One region of the Glaciecola sp. MF2-115 genome, then DNA from elsewhere that is predicted to be linked to it. Evidence: predicted binding sites of a transcription regulator. Region 1 holds the regulator's gene; the other holds the start of a gene.
The links. The regulator FliA, encoded in region 1, starts transcription of late flagellar genes. The targets are predictions, from matches to a motif close to CTAAAGNTNNNNNNNNNNNNGCCGATA.

Region 1 (10,270 bases):
ACAACAAGCGGGTCAACTAGCAGACGACAAAAGTGATGGTTTTGAGAGTGTCGCTCAGTCCAATGCAATGAATCAAAAGCAAACTAATGTAAGCAGTGGATACGCGGATTCTGAGCAAGCTGAAAAGCGCCGCAGAGAAGCTCAGCTTACAAGCGAATATGTTCGAACTCCGGTCAACAAACCAGAGCAAGACTATTCAGTTGAAGATGATCTCTCGGATAGTCAGGCATCCGATTTGTTTAAGAATGACAACGGTTTACAATCCAGTGATGGACTTGATTTTATTAAATCAGAGCTTGCTTCTATTCGGAATGTTCTGCAATATCAAGTTAACGGTTTAAGCGATGAACGAAATAAGCGTAAGAATCCAACCCATTATTTCCTAGGAAACAAGCTCTTAGGTATGGGGATTAGTGAAAAATTAGTTGAGCAACTAGTAAGTTTCTTACCACCTCAAGCGACAGAGACAGAGGGCTGGGATTATTTGATGAAACTAATTTCAAATCGTTTGCATATTGGTGGCAATGATATCTTGCAACAATCAGGTATTGTCGCATTAGTCGGCCCAACTGGTACGGGTAAAACCACTACCGTTGCAAAATTGGCAGCCAAGTTCGCGCAAAAATATGGTGCAAACGAAGTCGCTATGATTACCCTTGATACATACAGAATCGCAGCATTCGAACAATTAGCGACGTATGGAAAGATTATCGGTTGTACGGTGAAGAAAGCACAAACTTCAGAAGAGTTAGCTCATATACTTCACCAAATGAGACACAAGAAATTGGTATTGATAGACACGGCAGGTTTCAGTCAGCGTGATGCAAGATTGGTTACTCAACTAAACGATTATGAAAAAGAGACCACGGCAAACATTAAAAAGTACCTAGTGTTACCGGCTGGATCACAGTATCAGGTGTTACATCAAACCATACAAGCGTATAAGAATATAAACTTAACTGGCTGTATTTTCAGTAAATTAGATGAATGTTACAGTCTAGGTGAAGCACTTAGTGTAGTGATTGAAAATGACCTTAGGCTAAGCTACGTAACGGATGGACAGCGAGTGCCAGAAGACATTAAGTTAGCAGATGCGAAAAATTTAATAATGGTAGCGTCAAAACTTTATAAAAAGTACGCTTTGGCGCATACTAAGCTATCCATCTCTGATGAAGGCGTCAGAGCAGTATGATAGAAGACCAAGCGAGTAGCTTAAGAAAAATGAATCAATCCAAATTAATTAAAGTCATGGCAGTCACCGGTGGTAAAGGTGGAGTGGGTAAAACCAACGTGTCTTTGAATCTAGCCATTTCATTGGCTAAAAAAGGTAAACGTGTGATGGTGCTCGACGCCGACTTAGGTCTAGCCAACGTCGATGTGTTACTTGGTTTGCGTGTAGATAAAAATTTATCCCATGTTTTGAAAGGCGAATGCACCTTAGACGATATTCTGGTAACGGGTCCTCACGGTGTAAAAATTGCGCCGGCAACATCAGGCTCGCAATCAATGGCTGAGCTGGGTTCTACTGAACATGCAGGCTTAATTAGAGCTTTTAGCGAATTACGCACAGAGATAGATGTACTCATTGTTGATACTGCTGCGGGCATTTCCGACATGGTAATGAGTTTTTCAAGGGCCGCACAAGACGTCGTTGTTGTTGTCTGTGACGAACCCACATCTTTGACGGATGCGTATGCACTGATTAAAATTCTTAACCGTGAGCACGGTGTTTTCAAGTTTAAAGTCGTTGCCAATATGGTGCGAAGTGATAAGGAAGGTAAAGAGCTTTTTAGCAAGCTTTCCAAAGTGACAGGGCGATTTTTGGATGTTGCATTAGAGTTGGTTGGAGTTATTCCATTCGACGAAAATATTCGTAAATCTGTACGCAAACAAGCTGCTATCGTTGATGCATATCCGTCATCGCCTGCAGCGGTGGCGATTGCTAGCCTAGCTGAAAAATCCATGATGTGGCCAATACCAGAACAACCTGGTGGGCATTTGGAGTTTTTCATTGAGCAGTTAGTGTCGAGAAACGAGTAGGTAATTAATCAGTGAGTAACAAAGTGGCAGTCTATCAACAACAAATTGATAAAAACCAATTGGTGGAGCGACACGCGCCCTTGGTGAAAAGAATTGCTCATCATCTTATGGCAAGGTTGCCAGCGAGCGTCCTTGTGGATGACTTGATTCAAGCAGGGATGATTGGCTTGCTCGAAGCAGCAAGAAACTTTGATGGTTCTAAAGGTGCGAGTTTTGAAACATTTGCAGGAATCCGTATACGCGGTTCTATGCTAGATGAAATTCGCAAAGGTGATTGGACTCCTCGTTCAGTGCACAAGAACAGTAGAGCGATAACGGAAGCGATATCTCAAGTGGAAAAAGCCACAGGTCGTGATGCTCGAGACATTGACGTCGCGGAAAGGTTACAAGTTCCGGTGCAAGAATATCATCAAATGTTGCGAGAAGTTAACGCTGGCAAGTTAGTTGGGATTGAAGATCTCGGCGTTAGCGAAGACGTTCTCACCACGGACGCCACGAAAGGCGAAGACAGTCCTTTTGAAAATATGGTGCAAGGATCATTTCAGAAAGCGCTGGCTCAAGCGATAACAACATTACCAGAGCGAGAAGCAATCGTCCTCTCATTGTACTATGACGAAGAATTAAATTTACGTGAGATTGGTGAAGTCCTTGAAGTCAGCGAATCACGAGTGAGTCAAATTCACAGTCAAGCGATGTTAAAGTTAAAGTCGAAAATGCAGTCATGGCGAACCGTCGACTAAGTTGGCTGCGTTTTATTTTTATAGTTAATTTGTACCTCAGCGGAGGCAGTTTTGGATAAGAATATGAAAATCCTAGTTGTTGATGATTTTTCAACAATGCGGCGTATCATTAAGAATTTGTTAAAAGACCTTGGCTTTACAAGCATTCAAGAAGCGGATGATGGTAATACTGCGTTGCCGATGCTTGTTCAAGGTGATTTTGATTTTGTGGTAACAGATTGGAATATGCCTGGGATGCAAGGTATTGACTTGCTTCGCGCTATTCGAGCTGACGAAAACTTAAAACATTTACCTGTTCTAATGGTTACCGCGGAAGCGAAAAAAGAGCAAATCGTTGCTGCTGCGCAAGCTGGTGTAAATGGTTACGTAGTCAAACCTTTTACTGCGGCTACATTGAAAGAGAAGTTAGAAAAGATTTTTCAGCGTCTTGGTTAACAGCGATATTTCTTAATGGGGTAACGTTGAATGACAACGACCGACAGAGACTTAGTTTCGTTAGAAGAAGCGAAGCAATTAGTTGCATATCTTGAAAATGGTGATCGCAAGCAAGCTAACGCACTGGTTGACACCATCACTATGCGAGAAGCAGGAGAACTGTTTACTGAAGTAGGTATCTTGACCCGCCAGTTACATGATTCCTTGAGCGTGTTTGAGGCTGATGATCGCATTTCTACGTTGACGCAAGATGAAATTCCAGATGCGCAAACTAGACTAAATTACGTGATCGATGAAACTGAAAAAGCAGCCAACATAACGATGGATGCTGTTGAGAAAAGCATGCCTCTTACCGAAGGCTTAAACAAGCGCTTACTTGATATTATGCCTGAATGGCAGAAATTGATGAGTCGCCAAATGGAGCTAGGTGAATTCAAACAGCTATGTAATGAGCTCGATCAATTCCTAATTGATGCTACGCGAGACACCTCAACTCTCAGTTCTATGTTATCTGAAATACTACTGGCCCAAGGTTATCAAGACCTCACTGGACAAGTACTGCGCCGTGTTATCGAAATAGTGAAAGATGTTGAAGATAATTTAGTCGCTATGCTGACAGCGTTTGCTGATGTCGATAGGAAAGAAGATTTTAAAGATAATTCTCAACCTTCTAAGAAAAAGACCGATACAATAAAAGCCGAAGGGCCGATTATCGATGCAGAAACTCGCGACGACGTAGTAAGTGGACAAGACGACGTTGACGATTTACTGTCAAGTTTAGGGTTTTAGGGGAGCCGACGAATGTCGTTTGAAGTTGACGAGGAAATAATGCAAGATTTTCTGGTGGAAGCCGGAGAAATACTTGAGCAGCTCCAGGAACAACTTGTTGATCTTGAGAATAATCCAGAAGACGGAGAATTACTCAATGCAATTTTCCGTGGTTATCATACAGTCAAGGGTGGTGCTGGATTTTTAGCATTAACAGAACTCGTTGATATCTGTCATGGTGCAGAAAACGTTTTTGACATCATGCGTAACGGCAAGCGTACGCTCACACCTGAATTAATGGACGTCATTTTACAAGCAACAGATGTTGTTGTTGAAATGTTCGAACACGTAAAGAATAGAGAGCCTTTAGAGGCTGCACCCGAAGAACTCATCGCCGTATTGCACAAACTAAGCAAGCCTGAAACCCCCGATGAGAACATTTTTTCAGCTGACACTGATGATGCTGAACCTGCGCAAGCAGAACCCGAAGCTCCTAGCACTCCTGTTACCGAGATGGAAGCAGCAGCTAGCAACAGTGATGACTCGGGTATCGAAGAAATTACAGACGATGAATTTGAAGCCTTGTTAGATGAATTACATGGCGGGGGAAGTCCGACGAGTAAAGCTACTCCAGCGAGCGCACCCGCTTCAAGTAACGAAGCTGCGACATCAGACGCAGATGATATTACTGATGATGAATTCGAAGCACTACTGGACGACTTGCACGGTAAAGGTCAATTTAAAGCCGAAGAGAAAGCCACCAAGGGTAGCAATGATGCTTCAAGTGATGATGAGTCAGACGAAATTACTGATGATGAATTCGAGGCTTTGCTCGATCAATTGCATGGTGAAGGAAAAGCACCGGTAATTGCTGCTGACAAAAAGAAAGAAGAGAAAGCTCCGGAAACGCCTAAGGTCACAAAAGCAGAGACTAGCGAAAAGGTTGATACAAAGCCTGCTGCGCAAACTCAAGCCGCTGCTGCGCCAGTTCAAAAACCTGCTCCTGCAGCAAAAGCACCTGCTAAACAAGTCGCTAAAAAAGACGATAAAAAATCAGGCTCATCAGCGCCACAAGCAGAAACAACTGTACGTGTAGACACCAAGAGACTAGACCAAATCATGAATATGGTTGGTGAATTAGTGTTAGTGCGCAACCGACTCCTGAGCTTGGGCATTAACAATGCAGATGAAAGTATGTCCAAAGCTATTGCGAACTTGGATGTAGTCACTGGTGATTTGCAAGGTGCGGTGATGAAAACTCGCATGCAGCCTATTAAGAAAGTGTTCGGCCGTTTTCCTCGCGTTGTTCGTGACTTGGCAAGAACACTGAAAAAAGAAATTACACTTCAGCTTGTAGGTGAAGAAACCGATTTAGATAAAAACCTCGTTGAAGCACTCGCAGATCCATTGGTGCATTTGGTGCGAAACTCTGTCGATCATGGTATTGAAATGCCTGACGATCGTGAGGCTCAAGGTAAACCAAGAATGGGTACTGTGAAGTTATCGGCCTCACAAGAAGGTGATCACATTCTGCTTACTATCGATGATGATGGTAAAGGGATGGATCCTGAGAAACTCAAAGAAATCGCGATTAATCGAGGGGTTTTAGATGCTGATACGGCGGCAAGAATGTCCGATGTTGAAGCATTTAATTTAATTTTTGCTCCAGGGTTTTCAACGAAAGTAGAGATAAGTGATATTTCCGGTCGTGGTGTTGGGATGGATGTGGTGAAAACCAAAATTAACCAGCTCAACGGAACGGTCAATATCAACTCTGAACTTGGCAAAGGTACTAGTTTGGCGATTAAAGTGCCGCTAACTTTAGCCATACTTCCTACCTTGATGATCGTAGTTGGAGAACAGACATTCGCGTTACCACTGGGCTCGGTTAATGAAATTATCAACATGGATATTTCGAAAACCCATACCGTCGATGGTCAACTCACTATGATCGTAAGGTCTAAGGCGATTCCATTATTCTATCTTGGTGATTGGCTAAACAGGGTGCCTGTTAAAGTTGACCGATCACAAGGGCACGTTGTTGTTATGCAAATAGGTACACAACAAGTGGGCTTCGTTGTCGATTCACTAATCGGTCAGGAAGAAGTTGTTATTAAACCATTAGATGCCTTACTGCAAGGTACTCCAGGCATGGCGGGTGCAACAATTACGTCCGATGGTGGTATTGCATTAATATTAGACATTTCAAGTCTATTGAAAAGGTATGCTTAGTATCACATTCTGATACACTAAAGGGCATACCTTAATCCAGATACAAGGGCTTCATAAACACGATGCCATATCGAGTGTTGATAGTTGATGATTCGACGTTTTATCGAAGACGTTTAGCATCCTTTTTAGAGAAAGATCCGAGCATTCAAATTGTTGGGCAAGCGATTAATGGTTTGGAAGCGGTTGAAAAAGCCAAAACGCTAAAACCTGATGTGATAACGATGGATGTTGAGATGCCAGTGATGGACGGAATCTCTGCTGTTACTAAAATAATGCAAGTAGCGCCCACTGCCATCCTAATGTTTTCTTCGTTAACTCATGAAGGAGCTAAAGTTACCCTCGACGCTCTCGCAGCTGGTGCGATTGATTTTATCCCTAAGAACTTTGATGACGTTAGCAAAGAGCGTCCTGCAGCAATCTTAATTATTCAACGCCGTGTTAAAGCAATAGCTCGAAGCCGCTTATTAAAGCAAACTACCGAGGCCAAGAAGACGATAAAGCCGGCAAGTTCCTCTAACAAGCCCACGTATAGAGCTTCAAAGCTTCCTGCTAAGCCTGTAGCAGTATCTTCGTCACCAATGCCAGCCACTGGCAAGCGTTATAAGTTACTCTTTATTGGAGCAAGCACTGGCGGGCCTGTCGCTTTACAAACAGTTATCAGCGGATTACCTGCTGACTTTCCTTATCCCGTTATTCTTGTTCAGCATATGCCCGGCACATTCACGGCTGCGTTTGCCGAGCGTTTGAATAAACATTCTCAGCTAAAAGTTAAGTTAGCTGAAAATAATGATCGCATTGAGAAAGGTACTGTTTATTTAGCCGAAGGTGGTAAACAACTGCAAGTTACGGGCAAGGGGGCTTTTGCAAGAATCAACATTGTAAAGGCTCCAAAAGAGAGTGCCATTATTTATCATCCCTCTATAGATTTTACGATGGAATCACTTGTAGGGGCGTATTCAGGCGATATTTTAAGTGTGATATTGACTGGCATGGGCTCGGATGGTTCCAGAGGTGGCAAGCTTTTAAAGGAGAAGGGGGCCACAATTTGGGCGCAAGATGAAAAGTCGAGTGTAATATATGGTATGCCAAAGGCGGTAGCTGAGTCAGGAACGTGTGATAGAGTAATCCCATTAAATGATATTGCAGAGCACATCATTAATGAAATGAAAGTGTGAAGCAAAAACCTAAAATGAGTTGTTAAGCAATTGAATATTTGGACAGTCGCAAATCAAAAAGGTGGCGTAGGTAAAACAACAACTGCCGTCACTCTTGGTGGGCTTTTAGCTCAGCAGGGCAAACGTGTATTGCTTGTTGATACCGATCCACATGCGAGCTTAAGTTATTATTTTGGGATTGACTCCGAAACCCTTGATACTAGTATTTATGATGTCTTTGTTCAGCCACAAAAATACACAGGTCAAACCTTACTCGATGCACTTTGCCTTACAAAGGTTAAAGGACTGATGGTATTGCCAGCTACTATGGCTCTTGCAACTTTAGATCGAAAAATGGGCATGGAGAGTGGGAAAGGCTTGATATTGAAAAAGGCACTTGCTTCTATTCATCGCCAGTTTGATTATGTAGTGATTGATTGCCCACCGATATTAGGTGTGTCGATGGTAAACGCATTAGCGTGTAGCAACAGAATTATCGTACCAGTGCAAACGGAACATCTAGCGTTAAAAGGCCTTGATAGAATGATGCGCACCCTCAAAATAATGCGAAAAACGATGCCAGACAATATCCCCATTAGCATTATTGCAACGATGTTCGATCGTCGGGTGAATGCAACTATTCAAGCCTATACAACTTTAACCGAGGATTACCCTGAGCACTTATGGCGAGGATTCATCCCGATTGATACGAAATTCAGAGACGCAAGTTTAGCACAAGTGCCCGCATCCATATTTGCACCAAAGTGCAGAGGCGTTTTTGCGTATCAAAAGTTTTTGAAGGATATTGCAAGTGAAGGATAAAAATGAATTTGCCAAGGAAAGTGTGGTAGAAGATTATCTAAGTGACTTACTAACGGAGTCTGTTCCTGAGCCTAGCTTTGATAAAGTCTCAACACAAAAGCTGTTAGATAGAACATTTGAACCACAACTTACTGAAATGAGAGTCAGAACTAAGCCTGAACACTTAGTTGAAAGCACTGAGCAAGTAGTTGATGAAAGGATAGTGACTAATGTAGTATCAACTAAAGTTGATACTGAAGGTCAGAAAATTCGACAAGAAGATAAAGAAATTTTGATTCAGGTCGAAACAATGACAAGTAGCTTAGAAGTTTCAGCACCACTAAGCTTACAAGATTCATTGGAAGAAAATTTTCAAGCATTATTTTTTGAAGTTGCTGGCTTAACCTTAGCTGTTCCACTTATTGAATTGGGTGGAATTCATCAAATAACGAAAATAGCACCTATGATAGGCAAACCGGTCTGGTTCATGGGTGTCATGTTGAAAAATGAAGATAAATATAACGTTGTAGACTCCGCCCGTTGGGTTATGCCTGAGAAGTATGACGAGAAAATGGCGGAAAATCTGAATTATCGGTTTTTAATTAATTTAGGCAAGACTCCTTGGGGCCTTGCTTGCGAAAACCTAGTTAATACAGTCGAACTGAATAAATCCGACGTGAAATGGCGGAGTGCCTCTGGCAAACGTCCATGGTTAGCAGGCATGGTGAAAGAAAAAATGTGTGCTTTAATTAATGTTGCGGAACTTGTTGAAATGCTAAAAGCAGGATTAGGCAGCAAGTGAGCGTAAACAAAATAGCAATATATGTTGTGTGACGGAGTAAATTAAATGAGCCAAGATAGAACAACGATGACCGCAAGCGACCCGAAAGACGAGGTGCTGCAGTGGGTGACTTATCGCTTAGATGAGGAAACTTACGGTATCAATGTTATGCAAGTTCAAGAAGTCTTGCGTTACACTGAAATTGCCCCAGTTCCAGGCGCACCAGACTATGTGCTTGGTATTATCAATTTGCGCGGTAACGTAGTTACTGTCATTGATACGCGCTCACGTTTCGGCCTGCCACCAACGGATATTACCGATAATACAAGAATTGTGATTATTGAATCGGATGAGCAAGTTGTTGGAATACTAGTAGACAGCGTAGCTGAAGTTGTTTACTTGCGTTCATCAGAAATAGATAGCGCACCGAACGTAGGCACTGAAGAAAGCGCCAAATTCATTCAAGGTGTGAGTAACAGAAGTGGTCAGTTACTTATTCTAGTCGACCTCAATAAATTGTTGAGTGACGATGAATGGGACGAAATGAGTTCATTATAGCTCATATTCAGCCGTCATTTGATTTAAATACATTCGACCTTAAAAATACCGTGCACAGTCACGGTATTTTTGTATTTAATTGTATGAATGCGTTAAAGTTGAATATACTGGTGAAAAACAATAAGTAAGCGTATCCATGCAAGACATTTCAATCACAAATATGGTTCTACTCTGCATTTCCTTTTTTGGTCTCGGCCTTGCTGTTATTGCCATTCAATCTTCTAGGAAACTGAGTCTTCGATTAAATAAAGCTTTAGAGCTAATCAATAGTTTACATAAACTAAATGAAACGCATCAAAGTAAGTTGAATGCGCTAGAGCAAAGCCAATTAGCAATTAATGCTGAGAATAAAGAAGCATTCACTAAAGACTTTAAGAACGCATTTTCGACTTTTGAAACAAGTACCACACAAACTTTAAACGCCGAAATTGATACACTAAAACTGGAAGTTGATAAACTGATGGCACAGATTGATGAGATATCCCAACAAGATCCTGCCGCTAAAATGTACGCGAAAGCGCATAGTCTAGTCGCCTCGGGAGCTAGCATTGAAGAAATCATGGATGCGTGTGATCTACCAAAAGCTGAAGTTGAAGTCTTAATAGGTTTTCAGAAAAAAGCGCGTAAATAAACACAACATGAAAGGTCGACCTAAGACCTAAGTTAGGCCTTCGCTTCTCACCTGATGACAAGTAAATCAAAACAAACCATTTTATTTAGACGTCTAGACGTAAAGATGTTGACTTTTTAAATGATATCGC
Region 2 (10,270 bases), on a different contig from region 1:
TTAAACAACGCGGAACTCAGCCAATTCGCATTATCATTGATGGTCAGAATAGACTCGACAATAGCTATCAAATTTTTCAGGACGAACATCCAGTAATAGTCTTCAATGCAGAACATAACAAAAACTTGAGCACATTGAATGTGGAGCAAATTCAAGTTGGCTTAGTAGATTCAAATAATATTCGGACGTCAGAAGCTCGGAAGTATTTGGATTTACAGGCTATAATGCATGTCTTGGCAAAAAAACAAATCAATAGAGTGTGGACTGAAACAGGATCTGCCTTATCCGGTGCGTTAATGAATGCCAATTTAGTAAATGAATTAATCATTTATCAAGCACCTATGTTACTAGGTAGCGATGCTAGAGGCGCCGTAGATATTGGTGTACTGAACAATTTGGATGAGGCTATCAAGCCCGACTTGCAAGAGGTGATTCAAGTAGGGAACGATCTAAAATTACGCTTATCTATTACAAGCTAGCAGCGAATAAACACAACGAACAAGTTTAGCTAGAAATAAGTAGCTAGAAATACATAGCCAAAAAAACACAATAAGGAGTGCGCTTGCATGTTTACTGGGATTATAGAAGCTAAAGGACAGATAAGGTCTTTAGTGAATCATGGTGATGACATTCGCCTGACAGTAGAGACAGGCAAACTGGATATGAGTGATGTTGCTTTAGGTGACAGCATTGCAACCAATGGCGTTTGTCTAACGGTTGTCGAATTCGGTGAGCACCACTACAGTGCTGACGTGTCCTCAGAAACTATAAAGTATACAGGCTTTGCTAACTATAGTAATGGCAGCTCTGTTAATTTAGAGAAAGCAATGCGGGCGGATACTCGTTTTGGCGGACATATTGTCAGTGGGCACGTTGATGGAGTGGGCGAAGTTATTTCCGTGACCGATCATCAACGCTATGTAGAAATTTGGGTGAAAGCACCCGACGAACTTGCAAAATATATCGCTCACAAGGGATCTATTACAGTCGATGGTGTTAGTTTGACGGTGAACGAAGTGAAAGGTGCGTCTTTTATGTTGTGGTTAATACCTCATACATTGCAAGAAACCGTCATCGGTGATTACACCAAAGGCACTAAAGTGAATTTAGAAGTAGATGTTATTGCACGTTACCTCGAAAGATTAATGCTCGGTGATAAAGCGGCTGATGAAAAGCAAGATATCAGCATGTCGTTTTTAGCAGAACATGGCTATTTGAAGTAAATTTATTATCGATTGAAGGCATAAGCCACAAGAGCTAACGCAGTGTCATCAGCGTTAAATCAGGCTTTTCACAACAGATTTTTAAAACAGATTTTTTACAACAGACTTTATACAACATATTAAGAGAACAGTAATGGCGTTAAACACAACACAGGAAATTATTGAAGACATCAAAATGGGCAAGATGGTCATTTTGATGGATGATGAAGACCGTGAGAATGAAGGTGATCTCATCATGGCTGCGGAACATGTAACGCCTGAAGCTATTAATTTCATGGTTACTCATGCACGTGGTCTCGTTTGTTTGCCAATGACTGCAGAGCGATGCCAACGTTTGAAGCTACCTTTGATGGTAGATAACAATAATGCGCAGTTCTCTACCAATTTCACCGTTTCTATCGAAGCAGCTGAAGGTGTAACTACGGGTATATCAGCCTCGGACAGAGCTCGAACTGTGCTAGCAGCAGCAAGTCCAACAGCAAGCGCTAAGGATATTGTTCAACCAGGTCATATCTTCCCACTTATTGCGAAAGAGGGCGGTGTTCTAAACAGAGCTGGTCACACTGAAGCCGGTGTAGACCTAGCAAGGCTGGCAGGCTGTGAGCCCGCTTCAGTTATCGTCGAAATTTTAAATGATGATGGCACGATGGCAAGAAGACCTGAGCTTGAAGTGTTTGCTAAAAAGCATGATTTGAAAATAGGTACAATCGCCGACCTCATCGAGTATAGAAACTTAAATGAGACAACCATCGAGCAAGTAGCGACCTGCAAGCTACCAACGGCCTTTGGTGATTTTGAGCTGATTACATTTAAAGATGTGATCGATGAGCAAGTTCATTTTGCACTCAAGAAAGGGGATATTGTTGAAGATCAACCCACCTTAGTGAGAGTACATTTGAGCAACACCCTAAGTGACTTACTAGGTTCAACGCGAGCCGTGAGCCGCTCAATGCCATTGTCGGAATCTATGCAACGTATCAACGATGAAGGTGGCGTGCTCGTTCTCCTTGGTAAAAAAGAAGACATTATTTCACAAGTTAAACAGTTTGAAGCGGAAGATAGTGGCGAAGTAGCAGAAGGAAAAGCTTGGCATGGCTCTTCACGCACAGTAGGCGTGGGCAGCCAAATTCTAGCCAGCTTAGGGATTAAAAAGATGCGCTTATTGAGTAAGCCAGTCAAATACTCCGCACTGTCAGGTTTCGGTCTTGAAGTGGTCGAATACATTTACGAAGAAAAATAAACCCTTTTAGTAATTAATATTCGCGTGACTTGTGGTATACTTCGCGCCGATTTTTTTGGAGAGCAAAAATGATAGAAATTGAAGGTAATATTCGCGCAACAGGCAAAAAATTCGCCATCGTTGTAGCACGCTTTAACAGTTTTGTAGTTGAAAGTTTGTTGGATGGTGCATTAGATACGCTTGACCGCCATGGTGAAGTTAACACTGATGACGTGACTGTAGTCCGTGTACCAGGCGCTTACGAATTACCTATCGTCGCTAAAAAACTCGCAGAAAAAAATAAATATGATGCCATTATTGCACTAGGTGCCGTAATACGTGGCGGTACTCCGCATTTTGATTTTGTTGCTGGTGAATGCAACAAAGGTTTGGCTCAAGTTTCGCTAGAAGCCGGTATTCCAGTGGCATTTGGTGTTATCACTACCGACAGCATCGAGCAGGCAATAGAGCGTTCAGGCACAAAAGCCGGAAACAAAGGTTCAGAAGCAGCGTTAAGCGCACTTGAAATGGTTAACGTTATTAGCGCTATTGAAGAGGCTAACTAAGTGAAACCTGCCGCGCGACGCAAAGCTAGAGAGCTAGCAGTTCAAGGTCTATACGGTTGGCAAATGAGTGGCAACCAGATAGAACAGATTGAGCTAAGTATTGCTACTACCAATAATATGCAAAAAGTAGATATGGAATACTTTCAAGCACTTTTGCGCGGAGTCGCAGAGAGAACAGAAGAACTAGACAAGGCTATCAAGCCTTATCTTGGACGCTTACCTGAAGAGCTTGATCCTGTTGAAAAAGCAATTTTACGCTTAGCAACCCTTGAGTTGCTTGAACGATTTGATACACCTTTTAAGGTGGTTATTAATGAATCAATTGAATTAGCAAAAACTTTTGGCGCTGAAGAGAGTCATAAGTTCATCAACGGCGTATTAGATAAAGCTGTTAAAACACTCCGAAAAGACGAAAGAAGCTAATTCAGTGAAAGAGTTTGATTTAATTGGTAACTACTTTGCGAAAGGTGGTTATGTGCGTAAAGATGTGCTGCTGGGCATTGGCGACGATGCAGCAGTCACAAAAGTACCTGTCGGACAATGTGTTGTTACAACCACAGACACACTTATTGAGGGCGTTCATTTCTTGGCAGAAACAGCGCCTGAAGCGATTGCCCACAAAGCAATCGCTGTAAATTTAAGTGACTTATCGGCGATGGGTGCTGAACCGGCATGGATTAGCCTATCATTATCTTTACCTAGCATTGATGAAGGTTGGGTCAAAGCCTTCTCAGAAAAAATTCATAGCCTCAGCCATTATTTCTCTTTCCAATTGATCGGTGGTGATACGGTTCAAGGACCTCTCAGTATTACTGTCACGGCCCAAGGTTTCATTCCGGACGATAATCAAATAACTCGCAGCGGCGCCCAAGCGGGCGATTGGATTTTAGTGACTGGATGTTTAGGTGATGCAGGGCTTGGACTTGATTTACTTAGAAACAAAGTGAAAATCACTAATCCTGAACATGCAGCTTATTTAAAAAATAGGCATTGGTTTCCAACACCAAGAGTTTTGGCGGGTACGACCCTTCGCAGAATTGCAAGCTCATGCATAGACATATCTGATGGTTTACTAAAGGACTTAGAGCATGTGATCTCCCGCTCTGACGTTGGTGCCCTAGTTCAGCTTGATAAATTACCTATTTCAGAAGCTCTTGGTGAAAGTATTGAAGATGTCGTTGATGCTGTCACTTATGCAGCTACGGCGGGTGATGATTACGAATTGCTCTTTACGGTGCCTGAAGAACAAAGAGTTCATATCGAAACCTCACTAGCTAGTTACAATATTCCAGTTACCTGTATTGGGCAAATTACCGGAGCGAAAGGGAAGCTTGATCTTCGTCTTGACGAAAAACCTTTCGAGTTTGAATCTAGGCTTCACGGTTTCGAGCATTTTTCTTAATGGATAAAGTTCTGCGCCAAAGAGTTAGTATGAAAAATCCAATCCACTTTTTGGCCTTGGGTTTTGGCTCTGGTTTAGTTCCATTAATGCCCGGCACGTTTGGCTCATTAGCTGCAGTCCCCATCATTTATGCTATGAGTTTTCTATCCTTTAAACTCTTCATTGCGATCACGTTGTTTAGTTTTTTCATTGGTATTTACCTTTGCGGCAGAACCGCAAGGGACATGAAAATGCATGATCATGGCTCGATCGTATGGGATGAAGTTGCTGGTATGATGGTAACGTTTATTGCAATCCCTATTAATCCTTTGTCTTTACTACTAGGGTTTTTGCTTTTCCGCTTTTTTGATATCCTGAAACCTTGGCCAATACGTGTGTTTGATAAACGCGTGCATGGTGGGTTTGGCATTATGATTGATGATATTGTCGCTGGCGTGATGGCGTGTGCTTGTTTGCATGGACTATTTCATCTATTGCCTGCTATCTTTGAAATCAGTCCATTGTAGTTCGTTCTGACCTTACTACTCATTAATACTCAATACTTCATTCTTTACTAAATTCGTATTTACAAATCTGCGACACGCTTGTGTCGCAAATTCCTTCTCTTCAATTAGATTACGCAGCTCAAAGTATTAATAGCGTACTAACTATTTGCTTCAACAGCTTTGATGATTCCATCGGTATCAAGCCCAAGCTCTGCATACATTTCTTGCTGAGTACCTTGCATAATGAATTCGTCAGGTAAACCTAGTTGTACTAAATTCGGCGTGAGTTTGTTTCTGAATAAAGCTTCTGCAACACCACTGCCGGCACCGCCAGCAATTGCGCCATCTTCTAGTGTGACCAATAAGTCATGAGATTTTGCGGTTTTAACTAAGGCGTCTTCATCGAGCGGTTTAACAAATCGCATATCAATTAATGTCGCATTCAACTTCTCAGCGGCTTCTACAGCGTAAGGCATCAATGTACCAAAGTTGAGAATTGCCACCCTTTCGCCAGTTTTGACAGTAAGGGCTTTACCTATTTCTATCAGCTGCATTTCGCCAGTAGCATCAATACCAGAACCTTTGCCTCTTGGATATCTTACGGCTGCAGGTTTATTCGCTTTATGGCCAGTATAAAGCATGTTTCGGCATTCTACTTCATCAGATGGCGTCATGATTATCATATTTGGAATACAGCGCAGAAAACTAATATCAAACGCGCCTTGGTGTGTTGGGCCATCGGCTCCGACTAAACCCGCCCGATCAATAGCAAATAATACAGGTAAGTCTTGGATGGCAACATCATGAATTAGCTGATCATATGCGCGTTGAAGAAAAGTAGAGTATATAGCTACTATCGCATTTTTTCCCTCACGTGCCATACCTGCAGCCAGAGTAACTGAATGCTGCTCGGCGATGGCAACATCAAAGTATTGCTCAGGAAAGCGCTGTGAAAACTCAACCATGCCAGAGCCTTCACGCATCGCCGGTGTGATAGCCATTAAATCAGGATCAAGCTGTGCCATATCGCAAAGCCAAGTACCAAAAATCGCAGAGAAATTGGGTGAACTTGGAGCAGACTTTGGCAATCGTTCTTCCAAATGATTAAATTTAGGAACAGCATGCCATTTGATAGGATCTTGTTCAGCTTGTTCGTAACCTTTTCCTTTCTTGGTTACGACATGCAGAATTTTTGGCCCTGACATTTTGCGCATATTTGCAAGTGTATCGACTACCGCGTGAACATCATGTCCATCGATGGGACCAAAATAGTTAAAACCGAGCTCCTCAAAGATAGTACCCGGAACTACCATGCCTTTAATGTGTTCTTCTGCTCTGCTCGCGAAATCTTTTATAGGTGGTACTGAACTTAATAACTTTTTGCCACCATCACGAATGCTGTTAAATAAATTTCCTGTCAAAAGGCGAGCAAGATGACTGTTCAACGCTCCTACGTTTTCCGAAATCGACATCTCATTGTCGTTCAAGATAACTACCATGTCTTTAGCGATATCACCAGCGTGATTCAAGGCTTCAAACGCCATACCTGCAGTCATCGCACCGTCGCCAATCACAGCAACAACTTTGCGCCCTTTATCTTCTTGTTCAGCAGCAATCGCCATACCTAGCGCCGCACTAATTGAAGTTGATGAGTGACCAACGGCAAAGGTGTCGTATTCGCTTTCAGGTGGCCACGGGAAAGGGTGAAGCCCACCTTTTTGGCGGATCGTAGTCATACGATCACGGCGGCCTGTCAATATCTTATGAGGGTAAGCTTGATGACCCACATCCCAAACGACGCGATCGAATGGTGTATTGTATACATAATGCAAAGCAACGGTTAGCTCAACGGTACCGAGGCCTGAGGCAAAATGGCCGCTACTTAAGCTAACACTATCAAGCAGATAGCGACGCAGTTCATTTGCAATTTTAGTTAGTGCTTCTTTTGGTTGAGCACGTAACTCTACTGGTGTGTTTGCTTTCGCTAAATTTGGATAATCAGCTAGGTTTAACGTCATTGTGTTTTTAATCTTCTGTCATTGATACCGCGTACTCATGTGATTATAGCATTATTGATGAGTATCTAAGGTGTCTTTTCTATTCGTAATCCGTTTACTTTGGCGTGCATTTTGTAATAATTTTTAAAATGCAAAGCGTTTCATGCAACGAGTCTTGTGCCATGTGCCTAAAACACCGCTAATAAGGCAAAAGTCTATAGCTGAGACTCTAAAGCTGAGAATCTAAAACTGAGTGCGCAGAGCTAAGTGACTAAAGCTAATACTTTCTTGAAACTAAATAATCCGTAAACGCCTTTAATTGTTCCGTATCGTATGGCAAAGAGCTAATCGCTTGAAGTGCTTCATGATGTAGCTTTTGTAAAAAGCTCTGCGAACCTTCCAAGCCTAAATGCGACACAAACGTGTTTTTGTTTAACTCAAAGTCAGAGCCTTGCGGCTTTCCTAAAGTTTCACTGTCAGATATGACGTCTAAAATGTCATCTTGAACTTGAAACGCTAGGCCTACCTTTTTTGCATAGCGTTGCAACAACTCGGTTTCTTCATCCGTAATGCGTGGTGCGAGAATCGAACCGAGTGAGACGCAAGCACTTAACAATGCACCCGTTTTTAATTGGTGAAGCTGGGTGAGTTGTTCCAATGAAATATCATTTCCTGTTGCTATCAAATCAATGCTCTGTCCTGCACACATGCCATTGACCCCAGAAGCCTTTGCTATCACTCGTGCTAAATCTATTCGTTTGGCATCATTCGGTGCTGACAATGGATGATTTAGTACGATTTCAAATGCTAAAGTTTGCAGTGCATCTCCAGCTAGAATTGCTGTCGCTTCACCATATTGAATATGGTTTGTTGGCTTTCCTCGGCGCAACGCATCGTCATCCATGGCCGGTAAGTCATCATGTATTAAGGAATAGGCATGAATACATTCAATTGCCATGCTTGCAACATCGAGATCATCTTGATCTGCGCCGAGCATTTCACCCACAATTGAAAGCAGCAGTGGGCGCATTCGTTTGCCACCGCCGACAGCGCTATACTTCATTGCTGCGACTAATTCATTAGCAGTTTGTGTTTGCTGCTCTATAAACTGTGTTAGCTTTTGATCAATGCGGGCTTGTACGTTTTGCTGGATACTGGAAAATGACATTTCGGATGACATGAGGTCTACAGCTCGTCACTATCGAAGTCGCTTAGTGTCTCTTCACCATTTGACTGCATCAAGATTTGCACTTTCTGCTCAGCTGCTTTTAACTGAGCCTGACTTTGACGTGCCAACTGAATACCACGTTCAAATTTCTTTAATGACTCTTCCAAGGGAATGTCACCTTTTTCCATTTCTACTACGATTTCTTCCAGCTCTTGCATAGCTGACTCGAAGGATGTTTTTTGTTCTGTCATTAACTTCATTTTTCTTTATAAATGCTTGGTCAGAACCTTAACTGAGGGGCGATTCAAGGTCAATTGATTTGCCGCAATATCAAGAAAAATATTCCTTTGTTTATAAAGCTTTTGCTATTTATGCCGTTAACACTTTTGCAGGCTGTTGTTATTCCAAAATACAGAGGTATTGAAAGTAATACTGTGAATAAAAAAGTAATCGGTAAACTGTGCACAATGACTTATTTCAATTTTCTTAGATGCATCATTAATAGGAGCGAAACGTGGATTTAGCAACCCTGATAGGTATGATTGGTGCCATAGGTTTTGTCGTCATGGCAATGATCTTAGGTGGCGATTTGGGGATGTTTTTCAACGTACCTTCTGTTCTTATCGTATTTGGCGGCTCTATCTTTGTTGTGTTATCACAATATCCACTCGGTCAATTTTTAGGTGCAGGGAAAGTAGCGGCTAAAGCTTTTATGTTCAAAATACAAAGCCCTGAAGAACTCATCGAAAAAATCGTTGAAATGGCTGATGCTGCTCGTAAAGGCGGCTTTCTTGCTTTGGAAGAAGCTGTCATTGAAAATGCATTCATGCAAAAAGGTGTCGACATGCTAGTTGATGGCCATGATGTGGAAGTAGTAAGAACCACTATGGGCAAAGACATTACCAACACCTCAGAACGACACAACGCAGGTTCAGTTATTTTTAAATCTTTGGGTGATGTTGCTCCTGCAATGGGAATGATCGGTACGCTTGTAGGATTAGTTGCGATGTTATCAAACATGGATGACCCCAAAGCGATTGGTCCAGCGATGGCGGTTGCTCTTTTAACGACTTTGTATGGTGCTTTCTTATCTAACGTTATCTGTTTACCAATTGCCTTTAAACTAACCGTGCGCGCGGCAGAAGAAAGACTGAATCAAAGCCTGATACTCGATGGAATTTTGGGTATAGCTGACGGTCAAAACCCGCGTGTTATTGAAGGTGTGTTGAAAGGTTACATCGCGGAAGGTAAGCGAGGAACTGGGGAAACAGAATAGTGGAAGACGAATGCCCTAAATGTCCCCCCGAAGGTCTGCCTGCGTGGATGGGAACTTTTGCTGACCTAATGTCACTCTTAATGTGCTTCTTCGTGCTATTGCTTTCTTTCTCTGAGATGGACGTTAAGAAGTTCAAACAAATTGCCGGCTCAATGGCATTTGCCTTCGGCGTTCAAAATAAAATCGAACTTAAAGATATTCCGAAAGGAACCAGTGTTATTGCCATGGAATTCCGCCCAGGCAAACCTGATCCAACGCCCATCGAAACTGTGCAACAAATAACAACAGAAATCACCAAGCCTATGCTCAACTTCCAAGACGGTGAAGAAGACAATGCGGGTGGTAGACAAAAACAACGTGGAACCTTTAGGGGCGGGCAATCAGCACAAACGGCAAATCAAACTGCCGCCTCTGCAGCCGCTGCCGCAAGTAAAGAACAAGTCGCAAAAAATATGAAAAAAGTTGAAGACTTGCTGCAAAAAGAAATCAAAGATGGTGCGGTAGATGTTGAAAACTTAGGGCAACAGATCATTATTCGGATACGAGAAAATGGTTCTTTCTCTGCTGGTTCAGCCTTTCTACAACCACAATTTAAACCTGTCATTCGAAGCATCGGCGAGTTACTGGCTGAAATGCCTGGTGAAATAGAAGTAACCGGACATAGCGATAGTGTGCAAATTTCCAATGAGTTATATCGTTCGAACTGGGATCTGTCAGCACAACGTGCTGTTGCGGTTGCTGAAGAACTAAGAAGAGCTCGCGGATTCGATGAAAGTCGAATGAAGATTGTGGGTAAAGCGGCAACGCAACCTATTGAAGGTGATGATACGCCGGAATCTAGAAGCAGAAACCGACGTGTTGAGATATCTATTATGCAGGGTAAACCAAAATACTCAGACCCTATTTCAGTACTTGAAAACTAAGAGCGCGCTAA

Region 2: the regulator FliA is predicted to act here: its motif matches at 8,414-8,440, upstream of pomA (flagellar motor protein PomA).

The regions. Positions count from the first base shown of each region.
Region 1 covers NZ_JBLBVM010000055.1:81,895-92,164, forward strand. Annotated here, with positions in the region: gene flhF (flagellar biosynthesis protein FlhF) at 1-1,192, shown strand, start outside; gene ACKLNX_RS13550 (MinD/ParA family protein) at 1,189-2,040, shown strand; gene ACKLNX_RS13555 (RNA polymerase sigma factor FliA) at 2,052-2,780, shown strand; gene cheY (chemotaxis response regulator CheY) at 2,832-3,215, shown strand; gene ACKLNX_RS13565 (protein phosphatase CheZ) at 3,246-4,004, shown strand; gene ACKLNX_RS13570 (chemotaxis protein CheW) at 4,017-6,215, shown strand; gene ACKLNX_RS13575 (protein-glutamate methylesterase/protein-glutamine glutaminase) at 6,278-7,390, shown strand; gene ACKLNX_RS13580 (ParA family protein) at 7,421-8,191, shown strand; gene ACKLNX_RS13585 (chemotaxis protein CheW) at 8,181-8,972, shown strand; gene ACKLNX_RS13590 (chemotaxis protein CheW) at 9,018-9,509, shown strand; gene ACKLNX_RS13595 (DUF2802 domain-containing protein) at 9,646-10,140, shown strand.
Region 2 covers NZ_JBLBVM010000037.1:19,519-29,788, reverse strand. Annotated here, with positions in the region: gene ribD (bifunctional diaminohydroxyphosphoribosylaminopyrimidine deaminase/5-amino-6-(5-phosphoribosylamino)uracil reductase RibD) at 1-479, shown strand, start outside; gene ACKLNX_RS02785 (riboflavin synthase) at 567-1,223, shown strand; gene ribBA (bifunctional 3,4-dihydroxy-2-butanone-4-phosphate synthase/GTP cyclohydrolase II) at 1,357-2,463, shown strand; gene ribE (6,7-dimethyl-8-ribityllumazine synthase) at 2,532-3,008, shown strand; gene nusB (transcription antitermination factor NusB) at 3,009-3,431, shown strand; gene thiL (thiamine-phosphate kinase) at 3,436-4,410, shown strand; gene ACKLNX_RS02760 (phosphatidylglycerophosphatase A) at 4,410-4,916, shown strand; gene dxs (1-deoxy-D-xylulose-5-phosphate synthase) at 5,054-6,913, opposite strand; gene ispA ((2E,6E)-farnesyl diphosphate synthase) at 7,170-8,060, opposite strand; gene xseB (exodeoxyribonuclease VII small subunit) at 8,078-8,311, opposite strand; gene pomA (flagellar motor protein PomA) at 8,575-9,336, shown strand; gene ACKLNX_RS02735 (flagellar motor protein MotB) at 9,336-10,259, shown strand; gene ACKLNX_RS02730 (class I SAM-dependent methyltransferase) at 10,256-10,270, opposite strand, start outside.